Regions from separate parts of the Pseudarthrobacter sp. 05T312 genome, predicted to be linked through region 1. Evidence: predicted binding sites of a transcription regulator. Region 1 holds the regulator's gene; the other holds the start of a gene.
What was found. The regulator HrcA, encoded in region 1, represses chaperone genes, less so after heat shock. The targets are predictions, from matches to a motif close to TTNGCACTCGNNNNNNNCGAGTGCNAA.
Positions count from the first base shown of each region.

Region 2: a site for HrcA is predicted at 3,463-3,489, ahead of AC1DIP_RS00155 (Hsp20/alpha crystallin family protein). Genes of this name have one in related genera too.

Region 1 covers NZ_JBFTLY010000004.1:40,526-48,016, reverse strand. The annotation lists gene lepA (translation elongation factor 4) at 1-1,609, shown strand, start outside; gene hemW (radical SAM family heme chaperone HemW) at 1,635-2,864, shown strand; gene AC1DIP_RS07905 (DUF4870 domain-containing protein) at 2,901-3,311, opposite strand; gene AC1DIP_RS07900 (DUF3097 domain-containing protein) at 3,433-4,284, opposite strand; gene hrcA (heat-inducible transcriptional repressor HrcA) at 4,455-5,468, shown strand; gene dnaJ (molecular chaperone DnaJ) at 5,554-6,681, shown strand; gene AC1DIP_RS07885 (16S rRNA (uracil(1498)-N(3))-methyltransferase) at 6,684-7,457, shown strand; gene AC1DIP_RS07880 (GerMN domain-containing protein) at 7,450-7,491, opposite strand, start outside.
Region 2 covers NZ_JBFTLY010000001.1:27,469-34,959, reverse strand. The annotation lists gene AC1DIP_RS00170 (alkaline phosphatase D family protein) at 1-872, shown strand, start outside; gene AC1DIP_RS00165 (histidine phosphatase family protein) at 1,023-1,829, shown strand; gene AC1DIP_RS00160 (NAD(P)H-hydrate dehydratase) at 1,813-2,751, shown strand; gene AC1DIP_RS00155 (Hsp20/alpha crystallin family protein) at 2,965-3,387, opposite strand; gene AC1DIP_RS00150 (hypothetical protein) at 3,599-3,796, opposite strand; gene AC1DIP_RS00145 (FAD-dependent monooxygenase) at 3,977-5,611, opposite strand; gene AC1DIP_RS00140 (hypothetical protein) at 5,624-6,187, opposite strand; gene AC1DIP_RS00135 (S9 family peptidase) at 6,323-7,491, shown strand, end outside.

The DNA.
Region 1 (7,491 bases):
CAGTTATGCGCTGAACATGATCGACACCCCCGGTCACGTGGACTTCACCTATGAGGTGTCCAGGTCGCTGGCCGCGTGCGAAGGCGCGATTCTGTTGGTCGATGCGGCCCAGGGCATCGAAGCCCAGACGCTGGCGAACCTGTACCTGGCCATGGAGAACAATCTCGCCATCATCCCGGTCCTGAACAAGATCGACCTGCCGGCGGCGCAGCCTGAAAAGTACGCAGCGGAACTGGCCAGCCTAATCGGAGGCGACCCGGAGGATGTGCTGCGGGTGTCCGGCAAAACCGGCGTTGGCGTGGAGGCGCTCCTGGACAAGATCGTCCGCGACCTGCCGGCGCCGAAGGGCGATCCGGACGCGCCGGCCCGGGCCATGATTTTCGACTCGGTCTACGACACCTACCGGGGCGTGGTGACGTACGTGCGCGTGGTGGACGGCATGCTCCACCCCCGTGAACGCATCCAGATGATGTCCACCCGGGCCTCGCACGAGCTCCTCGAAATCGGCGTCAGCTCCCCGGAACCCACACCCTCCAAGGGCCTCGGCGTGGGCGAAGTGGGCTACCTGATCACCGGCGTAAAGGACGTCCGGCAGTCCAAGGTGGGCGACACCGTCACCAACCTTGCCAAGCCGGCGGCCGAGTCCCTGCCCGGCTACGCCGACGCCAAACCCATGGTGTTCTCGGGCCTGTATCCGCTGGACGGCGCCGACTACCCGGTGCTGCGCGACGCCCTCGAAAAGCTCATGCTCAACGATGCAGCACTGGTCTACGAACCGGAGACCTCGGCCGCACTGGGATTCGGCTTCCGAGTCGGCTTCCTCGGCCTGCTGCACCTTGAGATCACCCGCGAACGCCTGGAGCGGGAATACAACCTCGACCTGATCTCCACGGCACCGAACGTGGAATACGAGGTGACTTTGGAGGACAAGAAGGTGGTCCGGGTGACCAACCCCAGCGAGTACCCCACGGGCAAAATCGCCGAGGTCCGCGAACCGATGGTTTCGGCCACCATCCTGGCCCCCAACGAATTCGTCGGGGCCATCATGGAACTGTGCCAGTCCCGCCGCGGCGTCATGGGCGGCATGGACTACCTCTCCGAGGACCGGGTGGAAATCCGGTACCGCCTGCCGCTGGCGGAAATCGTGTTCGACTTCTTCGACATCCTTAAGTCCAAGACCCGTGGCTACGGCTCCCTGGACTGGAAGGCCGACGGCGAGCAGGTCGCCGACCTCGTGAAGGTGGACATCATGCTCCAGGGCGAACAGGTGGACGCCTTCAGCGCCATCACCCACCGCGACAAGGCCTACGCCTACGGCGTGATGATGACCGGCAAGCTCCGCGAACTCATCCCGCGTCAGCAGTTCGAGGTGCCGATCCAGGCGGCCATTGGCTCCAGGATCATTGCCCGCGAAAGCATCCGGGCCATCCGCAAGGACGTGCTGGCCAAATGCTACGGCGGTGACATCTCCCGAAAGCGCAAGCTGCTGGAGAAGCAAAAAGAGGGCAAGAAGCGCATGAAGATGGTGGGCACGGTGGAGGTTCCGCAGGAAGCGTTCATCGCCGCCCTCACCACCGACGAATCGAAGGACAAGGCCAAGAAGAAGTGACCACCGCGCAGCAGGGGACCCGCTGATGCCCAGCGTACTTCCCCTCGGCGACCCGGCGCCGTCGGACGGTCTGCTGCCTGCCCAGGCTGCGGACGATGCGGCGGGCCGGGCCTTTGGCCTGTACGTCCACATTCCGTTCTGCGCGGTGCGCTGCGGGTACTGCGATTTCAACACCTACACCGCTACGGAACTGGGCGGCGGCGCGTCGCAGGATGCCTACGCGCAAACCGCAGTGTCGGAAGTGTCCTTGGCCGCCCAGGTGATGAGTCGTTCGGGGCTGCCGGAACGCAAGCTCAGCACTGTCTTTTTCGGGGGCGGTACACCCACCCTGCTTCCGGCCGATGACCTCGCCCTGATCCTTCGCGCCGCCATTGACCGGTGGGGCATCGAGGACGGCGCCGAGGTCACCACGGAAGCCAACCCCGATTCGGTCACCCCCGAATCCCTCGCCATCCTCAAGGAGGCGGGTTTCACGAGGGTCTCCTTCGGCATGCAGTCCGCAGTCCCGCACGTGCTGAAGGTCCTGGACCGCACCCATACGCCCAGCAGGGTTCCGCAGGTGGTGCAGTGGGCGCGGGAGGCCGGGCTGGATGTCAGCCTGGACCTGATATACGGGACGCCGGGGGAGTCGCTTGCCGACTGGCGCCACTCCCTGGAGACTGCCCTCTCCTACCAGCCGGACCACATCAGCGCCTACGCGCTGATTGTGGAGGACGGCACCAAGCTGGCCGCGCAGATGCGCCGCGGCGAGGTGCCGGGAATTGACGACGACGACCACGCCGACAAGTACGAACTCGCCGACCAGCTCATCACCGATGCAGGGCTCGGCTGGTATGAGGTCAGCAACTGGGCGCGGAGTCCGGAGCACGCGTGCCGCCACAACCTGGCCTACTGGCGTGGCGACGATTGGTGGGGCATCGGCCCCGGCGCGCACTCGCACGTGGGCGGGGTGCGCTGGTGGAACGTGAAGCACCCGTCCGCGTATGCCAACCGCCTGTCCCAGGGGCATTCGCCTGCGGCGGGCCGGGAAACCCTTGACGCCGAAACCAGGAACATGGAGCGGGTGATGCTGGAAGCGCGCCTGCAGTCAGGCCTTGAGGTTTCGGCCCTCAGCGCCGGAGGAAGGCACCAGGTTGCAGGGCTCATTGCTGACGGCCTGGTGGAGCCGGCCGCCGCTTTCCAGGGCCGCCTTGTCCTTACGCTGAAGGGCAGGCTCCTGGCGGACGCCGTGGTCCGCCGCGTCCTTCCGGACTGACGGCCGCCGGCGCGTCCAAGGGGAGGGCCCGCTCCGCTACTTGATCCAGCGCAGGTTGTACTGGTAGCGGTGCGGCTGGCCCTTGTTGACGTGGATCCCTGCGGCCACGGAGAAGCAGGTCAGCGCGACCCAAATCAGGGTTGCGATCACGGCGAAGATGTTGCCCACGTAGGGAATGAACACCAGGATGTTGGCCAGGACGGCGGCGATGGTGGGGGGCAGGCTGAAGTTCAGTGCCTCTTTGGATTCCTGCGCGGTGAACGGCCCGCGGTGGCGGAAGATCAGGTAGATCAGCAGCGAGGGCACGCAGCCAAGGATCCCGCCGAAATGTGCCAGCGTGGCCCATTGGCGGTCCTCGCTGGCCGTGAGCGGCAGGGCATTGGCGGGGACGCCATGGTACTCGGAGCGGCCTTGGCCGTCCCTGTGATCACGTGCGTTTTCTGCCACAGTCTGTTCCTTCGGAGATGCAAGTGGTGCTGACGTCAAATACGGGTGCGGTGTGCAATACCCCTGGGAGAGCCGGCATTGCACTATCAAGAATACTGGCTCCGGGGGCAGTGTCCGCCCTTCAGGGCACGGTGAGGAAGTCGATGACTTCCTCAACCCGCCCCAGCAGCGATGCTTCCAGGTCGGCGTATGTGCGGACGGCACCCAGCAGTTTCTGCCATCCGAGGCCGATGTCTTCCTTGGTGGCGTGCGGCCAGCCGAAGGCTTTCAGGATCCCGGTCTTCCAGTCCTGTCCACGGGGCACGGCAGGCCACTTGTCGATGCCCAGCACCGCCGGCCGGATAGCCTGCCAGACATCAACGTAGGGGTGTCCCACGATCAGGACATTCCCGGCCGCGCCGGGGGAGGCCATAACGGCGTCGGCGATGCGGGACTCCTTCGAATCCGGAACGAGGTGGTCCACGAGGACGCCGAGCCGCCGGCCGGGACCGGGGTTGAAGCCGGCAACCGCAGCGGCGAGATCGTCGATGCCGTGCAGGGGTTCGACGACGATGCCCTCTACCCGAAGGTCGTCGCCCCAGACCTTTTCCACCAGTTCGGCGTCGTGCTTGCCCTCCACCCAGATACGGCTTGCCTTGGCCACCTGGGCCCGCTGGCCGGCGACCCGGACAGAACCGGAGGCCGTCCTGCCGGCGACCGGACCGCCGGCAGCCGGACGTGGTGCCGGGGGCACGAGCCTGATGGGCCGGCCCTCCAGGAGGAAACCGAAACCCAGCTTGAAGGACCGGGACTTCCCGCGCCGGTCCTCCAGGGCAACCACGTGCATCCCTCCGGATTTTTCCACCCGCGTCACGGCACCCACCCAGCCTGACTGCACATCCTCCAGCACCATGCCCCGCTCCACCGGCACCTCGGGCAATTCCGCTTTGGCCGGGGCGGATATGCCGCGGGGCCCCCAGTTTTGGTAATCCATGGATTCGATCCGCCTAGCGCTAGGTCCTCCGCACCGGAATTTCGCCCGGAGCGGTACCAATGCTAACAACGGGCCAAGGCATAATAGACTGTTAGCACTTAGGCATGTCGAGTGCTAACAAGGTGGCATCTGGCGGGGCATGGGCCCCGCACCGTGGATGGAGGTGGAGAGTGAGCGAGCCACGCAAACTGGAAGTGCTGCGGGCCATCGTGGAGGATTACGTCCACTCCCGCGAGCCGGTCGGGTCGAAGGCCCTGGTTGAGCGGCACCATCTTGGGGTTTCCAGCGCAACTATCCGGAACGATATGGCGGCCCTTGAGGACGAGGGATTAATCACGGCCCCCCACACCAGTGCAGGGCGGATTCCCACGGACAAGGGCTACCGCCTTTTCGTTGACCAGATCTCGGCGGTCAAGCCGCTCTCTGCAGCCGAACGCCGGGCCATCCAGTCCCTGCTTGAAGGCGCAGACGATCTCGACGACGTCCTGGACCGTACTGTCCGGCTGCTTTCCCAGCTGACCAACCAGGTGGCTGTGGTCCAGTATCCGCACCTCAGCAAGGCACTGGTGCGCCACATCGAATTCGTGCTGCTTGCCCCCCGCAAGGTGTTGGTGGTGCTCATTGCCAACAGCGGCAAGGTGGAGCAGCGGGTCATCGACGTCGGCCAGGACCTGGGCGACGACGCCGTGGCAGCACTCCGCACGCGTTTCCTCGCCGCACTGTCCGGGACGCCGCTGAGCCGGCTTGCCACGGCCCTTCCCTCCGTCGTGGCGGGCACAGCGCAGGCACACCGCCAGGCTGCGCACGCCCTGGCACTTGGCCTCGAGGGTCTGGCGCAAAACACCAGGGAGGACCGGATGGTCATGGCCGGGACAGCAAACCTGGCCCGGTCCAACGTGGACTTCCCCCTCAGCATCGGCCCCGTACTCGAGGCCCTTGAGGAGCAGGTGGTGATGCTGCGGTTGCTGAGCGAGATGGCACAGGACCACCGCGGCGTTGCCGTCAGCATCGGAAGGGAGAACCCCTACGACGGCCTGGCCGAGGCCTCGGTAGTGGCCACCGGCTACGGCCCCGACAGCGTCGCCAAGGTAGGGATCCTGGGCCCGACCAGGATGGACTACCCCACCACCATGGCCGCCGTCCGGGCAGTGGCCCGCTACCTTTCCAGGATTTTGGGGCCCTGACCCGCGCGGCCGGAGCATTCTCCGGCCGGGAACAAAGAGCCGGGCGCCCGACTGAACGCAGTACAACAAGGAAGAGATACGAACTTTGAGCAGCCACTATGACGTCCTTGGAGTCTCACCCGAAGCTACGGGCGAAGAGATCAAAAAGGCCTACCGCAAACTGGCCCGTACCCTCCACCCGGACGTAAACCCCGGTGAGGATGCCTCGGAACGCTTCAAGGCAGTAACTCACGCCTACGAGGTCCTTTCCGACCCCCAGAAGCGCCGGATCTACGACACCACGGGCAACGAGAACGGCACGGACAACGGCTTCGGCGGAGCCGGTTACGCGGGCCAGGGCTTCGCATTCCAGGACATCTTCGACACCTTCTTCGGCGCCGGGGGCAGCTCCGGCCCGGCTTCCCGCGTCCGCCGCGGCCAGGACGCCCTCATCAGCGTCCGGATCGACCTTCGCGACGCCGTGTTCGGCGTGAACAAGAAGCTCGAAGTGGACACCGCCGTCGTCTGCCCCACCTGTGAGGGATCCTGCTGCCGGCCCGGCACGCACCCCGAGCGCTGCGACATCTGCGGCGGCAGCGGCCAGGTCCAGCGGGCCGTCCGCTCCATTCTTGGCCAGGTCATGACGGCGGCCCCCTGCGGCACCTGCGAAGGGTTCGGCACCGTCATCAAGGACCCCTGCAACGAATGCAGCGGCCAGGGCCGAATCCGCAGCCGGCGTTCGCTGACCATCAAGGTACCCGCCGGCGTGGCCACCGGAACCAGGATCCAGCTCTCCGGGCAGGGCGAGGCGGGACCTGCCGGCGGCCCCGCCGGCGACCTGTACGTGGAAATCCGTGTCAACAATGACGCCACCTATGTGAGGGAAGGCGATGACCTTCACGCCACCCTGCACATCCCGATGACTGCCGCCGCCCTGGGCACCGACGTCAACCTGGAAACCTTCGACGGCACCCAGGACATCGACGTCAAGCCCGGAACCCAGTCCGGCGAGATCATCACCCTGCGCGGCCTGGGTGTCACCCACCTGCGCGGCTACGGCCGCGGGGACCTGAAGGTCCACCTCCAGGTGGACACGCCGGCCAAGCTCGACCCGGCGCAGGAGGACCTCCTCCGGCAGCTCGCCAAGCTTCGCGGGGAACAGATCACCGAGGGAAAGCTCGCCGCCAGCGGTGGCATGTTCGCCAAGCTTCGGGACCGGTTCGGTAACCTGTAGCGGTGAGCAATCCCGTCTTCTTCACACCCGCCGGCTCGCTGGCCGGAATGGTCCCTGGCGGCCATTTTGTCCTGGACGGTTCCGAGGCACGCCACGCCGTGACGGTCAAACGGCTGTCGCCGGGAGAGTCGGTGGACATCGTCGACGGCGCCGGCACCCGCATGACCGGAAAAATCGTCGCAGCTGCCCCTTCCGGTCTCGAAGTGGAGTGCGGCGCCGTGGCCACGGATGAAAGGCCGGACGTCCGGCTGGTACTGGTCCAGGCGCTGGCCAAGGGTGACCGCGACGAGCTGGCAATCGAGACGGCCACCGAACTGGGGATCGACGCCGTCGTACCGTGGCAGTCCGAACGGTCGATCGTCCGTTGGAAGGGCGACAGGGCCGCCCGCGCCCATGCGAAGTGGGAATCTGCCGTGGCGGCGGCCGCGAAACAGGCGCGCCGGGCCTGGATTCCCGAAGTCCGGGCTGCGGTTGAAACGGCAGGGCTCTCCGCTGCCGTGGAGGCCGCTGACCTGGCGGTCATCCTCCACGAAGACGCTGTGCGCCCGATGCGTGCTGTCCTTCAGGAGTGGCAGGGGAGTGCCCCGGCCGGGATCCGGGAAGTCCTGTTGATTGTCGGTCCGGAGGGTGGCATCAGCCCGCGGGAAGTAACGAAACTTTGCGACAAAGGCGCCGTGACTGCCCTGTTGGGGCACCACGTCCTGCGGTCCTCCACAGCCGGTCCGGCCGCCGTCGTGCTGGCAAGCGACATCCTTGGCCGGTGGGCCGCTACCTGACCTTGAAGGACCTCGTGTCCTCATTGCGGTCCGG
Region 2 (7,491 bases), on a different contig from region 1:
TCGCGGACGTGCCGGTGATCGCCCAATGGGATGACCACGAGACGCACAACAACTGGTACCCGGGCCAGATCCTCGACGACTCCCGCTACACCGTGCGGGACGTCAACACCCTCGCCGCCCGCGGCCGGCAGGCCTGGCAGGAGAACATGCCCATCGCGGACAGCTCGGCGATCTGGCGTCCGGGAACATTCGACGCCGCCGGCACGTACCAGCCCGCCCGCATCTACCGGAAGATTTCCCGCGGCCCGCAGCTGGACATCTTCTGCCTGGACATGCGCACCTACAAGTCCCCCAACACCGACGGCAAGGAACCCTACGCCACCGCCATCCTGGGCCAGGAGCAGGTGGACTGGCTGGTCAGCGAGGTCAGCAAATCCAAGGCCACCTGGAAGGTGATCGCCAACGACCTGCCGCTGGGCGTCGTGGTGCCGGACGGCCCGGTGAACGAGGAAAGCGTGTCCAACCGCGACGCCGGTGCCCCCTTGGGCCGTGAACTGGAGCTCGCCGGGGTGCTGAGTGCCTTCAAGCGCAACGGCGTCAAGAACACGGTGTGGCTCACCGCCGATGTGCACTACTGCGCCGCCCACCACTACTCCCCCGAACGCGCAGCCTTCACGGACTTCGACCCGTTCTGGGAGTTCGTGGCCGGCCCCATCGCGGCAGGATCCTTCGGCCCCAACGCCATGGACGGCACGTTCGGCCCCGAGGTGGTGTTCTCCAAGGCCGGACGCTTCGCCGGTGAGTCCTCACGCGACGGCGAAAACCAGTTCTTCGGGCACGTCCAGCTGGGTGAGGACAACAGCTTCACCGTGAGCCTCCGCAACGCCAACGGCGCCACCGTGTTCTCGAAGGTCCTGACCCCCGAGCGGTAACGTCGGTTCCCTCCCGTTCTGTTGCAATGGCGACTGCGGCGCACGCACCCACGGTGCCCTGCCGCCGTCGCCCGTTATTTTCCGCCGTGCCGTGGGTACGCCGTGGGTAATGTTCCTGCATTTGGCACGGCGAGCGGACGGGGTGGTGTTGTGAAGGATGAGCGGACGAAGGGTGCTGCGGCGGACGACGACGGCCTGACCCAGGCAGTCCAGGAGGCCGGGGCCGTGGAGCTGCTGTTGATCCGGCACGGGGAAAGCGAAGGCAACGTTGCGGCCACCGAGGCGCGGGAAGCCGGGGTGGAGGTCATCGAGGTTCCCGCCCGCGATGCGGACGTGAACCTGTCCGGGACGGGACGGGACCAGGCCAAAGCGCTGGGCAGCGCCCTGGGCCGGATCGCTGCGGAGCTGCGGCCGGACGCTGTGGTGTCCTCCCCCTATGCTCGGGCCCGGCAGACGGCCGAGATCGCGGTGGAAACCGCCGGGTGGCCGGTGCAGGTGCGCACGGACGAGCGGCTCCGGGACCGTGAGCTGGGCATCCTGGACCGGCTCACCCGGCTGGGAGTGGAGAACCGCTACCCGGAGGAATCCGAGCGCCGGGACTGGCTCGGCAAGCTGTACTACCGGCCGCCCGGAGGGGAATCCTGGGCCGACGTGGCACTGCGGCTCCGGTCCGTCCTGGCGGAGTTGAACAACCTGGGCAACGGACACCGGGTGATGCTGGTGTGCCACGACGCCGTGATCATGCTGTTCCGCTACGTGCTGGACGGGCTCAGTGAAGAAGAGCTGCTGGACCTTGCCGCCAGGGAAGCCATCCTCAACGCGTCGGTGACCCGGTTCGTCCGCCCGTCCGGCGCGGGCCCGTGGACACTGGAGAGCTTCAATGTTGCCGACCACCTGGCCGAGCAGGGCGTCGCGGTCACGGAGCACGGAGGAGATACCAGTGTCCAGCCGCAGTGACTCCTCTCCCGTCCCCGTAACGCCCTCGCTCCTGCGGGACTGGCGGTTGCCGGCACCGGGCGCTGACAAGTATTCCCGCGGCTCGGTGCTGGTGGTGGGCGGCGCCCGCTCCACCCCCGGTGCGGCACTGCTGGCAGGCGTTTCGGCGCTGCGTGCGGGAGCGGGGAAACTTACGCTGGCCGTGGCGGAGTCGGTGGCCGTACAACTTGGAGTGGCGGTACCGGAATGCGGGGCCATCCCGATGCCGGAAACGTCCGGCGGCTCCGTCAAGGCCGAACTCGATGGCATCTCCTCCTACCTGGACCGGGCGGACACCCTGCTGGTCGGGCCCGGGCTGGACGACCCCGACCTCGCCGGCGAACTGCTGCAGGCCATGCTTCGCCGCGAGGCTGGCCGTGGCGGGGACGGCACCTCCGGCGATCCCGACGGCAGCCAAGGAGGTCCCGCCGTCGTCCTCGATGCCTATGCCCTGGCCGCTATGGTGCACCTGGAGGACCAGCTGGACCCTTGGCGCGGCCGGTTGATCCTCACGCCGAATCCCACCGAAGCGGCGATCCTGCTGGGACGGGACGTGGCGGACCTCGAAAAGGACGTCGCCGAAATCTCTGAACGGTTTGGTGCCGTGGTCAGCTGCCAGGGGCTGATCAGCAAGCCAACGGGGCTCGATGCCGACGGCCCCGCCCTGTGGAAAATCACCACCGGGTACGGCGGTTTGGGCACGTCCGGCAGCGGCGACGTCTTGGCGGGGGCGATTTCCGGGCTCCGGGCGCGCGGCACCACCGCCGCGCAGGCAGCCTGCTGGGGTACGCACCTGCACGCGGCGGCCGCGGACCGGCTGGCCAGCAGGATGGGGCCGCTGGGATTCCTGGCCCGCGAGCTGGCCGATGAACTGCCCGCGCTGATGCTGGAACTCAGCGTCTGAACGCAGGCCCCGGCGGCGGGGCCGGGCGGCCGGATCCCGGACGCATGTCCCCGGACGCGTGGATGGCCCCCGGCCGGAACCGGGGGCCACCGTGGCGGGAGGTTAAGGCCTACGCTGCCGATGCGCTGTCTGGCGCTGTGGCGTGCACAGAATGGCGATACGCCCCAAAAAGGCAGTCAACAGATGTGCCCGCCTCCCGGTCCTGTGGTGAAACTAAGCGGCGATTTCCTGCTTTGCCCCCTTCGTTTCAATCTCGATCTTGCGCGGCTTGGCCTTTTCGGCGACCGGGATCCGCAGCGTCAGGACGCCGGCGTCGTAGCTGGCCTTGACGTGGTCAGTATCCAGCGTGTCACCGAGGATCAGTTGGCGGCTGAAGACGCCGCGCGGCCGTTCGGAGGCGACCAATTCGGTGTCCTTGCCCACGGGGTCCGGGCGTTCGGCCCGCACCGTCAGGACATTCCGTTCAACATCCAGGTCCACCGAGTCCGCCGTAACGCCGGGCAAATCGAAGGCCACGACGAATTCCTGGTCCTCACGCCATGCATCCATCGGCATCGCCGCCGGGCGTGCAGCCGTGCCGAGGACCTGCTGGGCCAGCCTGTCCAGCTCGCGGAACGGATCGGTTCGCATCAACATGGCTTCCCTCCTCGTAAGAGATGGTCCAACATCATTTCCCACATCAGCCGATCTATGGTGGCTGATATAGATTTTTTAGCACTGGAAGACCAGGTCCGCAAGGGTTTCCAGCAGCGGATTCCGGAAGATTTTCCGCCCCCGTGGGCACACAAAAGGGCCCTTCCAGCTGTGCATAGGCAGGCAGTGGAAGGGCCCTTTCCGAGGATGGCGGTCAGTCCCTGGTGGGGTCCGGGCGGAGCGGCGCGGGGCCGGGATCCGGGACGGGCAGCGGGCCCGGGGGCTCCGGCGCGGGGAACGGGTTCGGGGACGGCGGGCCGGGCGGGCGCGGCTGGGTGGGGTCCGGGGAGGTGGGCTCCGGGCCGGGTTCCGGCGGAAACGGCTCAGGTTCGTGCACTGGCGGGATGGTCATGAACTTCCCTTCTCACACTGGGCGGATGTGCCTTGAACTGACCAGCCTACGCTTGCGCCCCGCCGGCAACCACCCTCCACTCCCCGGTTGCTCCATCAGTCGTGGTTCCTAGACACCGGGTTTGGGAGCCGTAAGTGATGGAGCATCACGACGGCGGGAGGTTTCCACCGTGCGCAGCGCTTAGTCCGCGGCACCCACCAGCCGCAGCCAGGACCCCAACTGGCCGGGGTCCGCCTCGCCGCAGCGGTAGCCGACGTACCCGTCCGGGCGGACCGCCACCACGCCCCGCCCGGGGTGGCTGGTGAGCCGGTGGACGTGGACCAGTGGCGAACCGGGACCCGCAGGGAAAGCGGGGCCGGCACCCGCGGGGCCCGGGCCGGCGTCGCGCTCGAACAACAGGTGTATGCCCGGCACAGCGGTCAGGTCGTGAAGTCGGGCCACCCGTCCGCCCACGGCGGCGGGCCCGTCCGGCAGCCGCTCCCCAGGCCGCGGCCATCCGCCGCCCCTGGGCATCCGGTCACGTGATATCGCACTGCCGCGGTAGTTCACGAACGGCTGGGCCAGCAGCCTGATGCCCTTGGAAGTGAGCCACCGCCGGCGCAGCAGCAGCGGCAGCACCGGCGCGAAGACGGGCAGGACGCTCCGGGCCAGGCGGGCCACCCGATGCGGCGAGGCTTCGCCGAAAAAGATCACGTGCGTCAGCGCCAGCACCCGCCGGGCCGCCAGCCGCCGCTCCTGTCCGTAGCTTTCCAGCAGTTCCGGGAGCGGCGTGCCTGCGGACGAGGCGAAGCCCAGCTTCCAGCCGAGGTTGAGGGCATCGAGGATGCCGTTGTTCATGCCCTGGCCGGCGGCGGGTGAGTGGGCGTGCGCGGAATCTCCGGCCAGGAAGACGGGACTGGAGCCGAAGGTGCTGGCAATCCGGTGCTGCAGCGGAATCTGCGCCGACCAGCGCACCTCGCTGACCGCAGCACCCAGACCGGATCCACCCAGTCCCGACTCCCCCACCAGCCTGGCCACCTCCTCGGCGGGAATGGGTGGACCCAGCTGGCCGAACCGGGCTCCGGGCGCCGGGGTTGCCGGACGGGTTGCCAGCATCCGCCAGGTGGCACCCTCGCCCAGCGCGAACAGGAAGACCAGCCCGGCTGCGCCGACGGCCACGTGCAGCAACCCCTCGTCCAGGGAGCCATCAAGTTCAAGGTCGGCCATGACCGCTTCCACCCCGTACGGGCCCCCGCGCCACTGCGCACCGGTCAGGCCCCGGACAGTACTTGCCTGCCCGTCGCAGCCGGCCAGGAACCGGGACACGTGGTGCTCCGCCAGGTTGCGCCCCAGGCCCCCGGCGGGATGCAGCTCCGCGCGCACCAGGCTTTGCGTGGACGCCAGGGCTGGCTCCCGCTCGAACCCGCGGAACTCCACGCCCCAGTCCACGTGGATCCCCCGGGCCTGAAGCGCCTGGCAGAGGACGTCCTCGACGTCGGCCTGCCGGACCAGGGTGAGGTGTGGGAAGGCCGTGTCCGGGAGGTCCGCGTGGCCCAGCCGGGCTTCGACAACGTGCCGGCCCAGGTGGATGCGTGCCTCGGGAGTGGTGTCGGCGCGGTTGAGCAGCTCATCGGTCACCCCCAGGGGGCGCAGGCCCTCCAGCGCCCTGGCGTGCAGCATCATGGCGCGGGAAGGACGCGCTCTGCTCGCGCGCCGGTCCACCACCCGAACTGTGGCGCCGTGGGCGTGCGCCTGGAGGGCAGTGGTGAGTCCGGCGGGACCAGCGCCGACCACCAGGACGTCGCTGTCCGCCGTCGTACCTTGACCGGGTGCCATGGGCGGCGGATGTTAGTTGGGGTTGAGGAGCCGCCACCAGGCGTGGTCTGCCTGGACGGCGGCCGTCATCGCGGCGGGGTTGGCGAGCACCTCGTCGCGGCGCAGTCCAGGAAGCACCTTGTAGCTGATGGACCCGGGGACGCTGACCAGTTCCAGGACGCGCCACAGGGCTGCGGCGTACTTGCGGGCGCGTTCTGGACCGTCCCATTCGTACAGCCCGCGGTAGGCGCCGAAGGTGTCGTGGGCGCACCAAAGCTTGGAGACAAACCCCGGGAACCCCACAAAGAGCGGGGTGTTCAGCAGGCTCTCCGCCTCGAACAGGCGGTGCGCCCTGCCGCGGACCAGCCGGAGGGTGAAGGCCACCACCAGGACGCAGGGCTCGGCGGTCCGGCGGTCGACGGAGGTCTCCCGGTAGACCCGCGCGGTGCTTCCGTCGGCGAACCGCAGCACCCTGCCAACATTGTGTTTCGGAAGATGGACCTGCCGGCGGACCAGCATGGCACCGGACGCCGCCACGCAGCGGGCCACCGCCAGCCATGCCTGGGCCCGGGGAGCGGGTCCGGATTCGACGGTCATGGTGCCTCCTATCCTCGCAAAGCCCTTCCAGCCTGCCGGGCCGCGCGGCAGGCACCCAGAGTCTTTCGCCCCTTTCGGCTCCCCCGGTAGCGAACGCCCTGCGGGGTTGCCGGAGGGGGTCTATATATTGAATCCATGACCTCCACTTTCCTGCAGGATTCCACCGGTACCGCTGCCCCGGTCCCCCCGGTTGCCAAGAAGATCCCCACCGAACGCACGCACCACGGGGAGACGTTCGTGGACAACTACGAGTGGCTGCGGGACAAGGAATCGGCGGAGGTGGTGGAGCACCTGAGGGCCGAAAACGCCTACCAGGAAGCCGTCACCGCGCACCAGGCACCGCTCCGGGAGGCCATCTTCCAGGAGATCAAGGGCCGCACCCAGGAGACCGACCTGTCCGTCCCGCACCGCAAGGACGGCTGGTGGTACTTCAGCCGCTCCGCGGAGGGCAAGGAGTACGGCATCCACTGCCGGGTAAAGGCAGAGGACACCGGGGACAAGGTGGCCGACTGGACGCCGCCGGCCGTGGAGGCCGGGGTGGAAATCCCGGGCGAGGAGATCCTTCTGGACGGCAACGTGGAGGCCGAAGGCAAGCCGTTTTTCTCCGTTGGCGGGACGGCGGTCACCGTGGACGGAAACCTGTACGCCTATGCGGTGGACAACGCCGGCGACGAACGCTTCACGCTGCGGATCAAGGACCTGCGCACGGGCGGCCTGCTGCCGGATGTCATCGAGAACATCTTCTACGGGGTGGCGTTCTCCCCGGACGGCACCCGCCTGTTCTACACCGTGGTGGACGACTCCTGGCGCCCGTACCAGGTGAAGGCGCACGTCCTGGGCACGCCCGTGTCGGAGGACGTGGTGGTGTACCAGGAGGACGACGCCGCCATGTGGCTGGGCTTCGAACTCTCCGCGGACCGGCGCCACCTGGTGCTGGGGATCGGATGCTCGGAGTACAGCGAAACCAGGCTGCTGCGCTTCGACGATCCTGCCGGCACCGTCACTACGGTGATTTCCCGCAACGAGCGCGTCCTGTACGAGGCAGAGCCTTTCCTGCTGGACGGGGAGGAACGCATCCTGCTCACGCACAACCGCGGCGCCATCAACTCCATGGTCTCCCTGGCTTACCCGGCCGAGCTGGAAAAGCCGCTGGCCGAGCAGGCCTGGCAGACCGTCGTCGGGCATTCCGACGACGTGCGCGTCAACGGCGCCGGCGTCACCGCCACGCACCTGGTGGTGTCCATCCGCAAGGACACCATCGAACGCGTGCAGGTGATGGGACTGGCCGGCCTGGGCACGCCCGC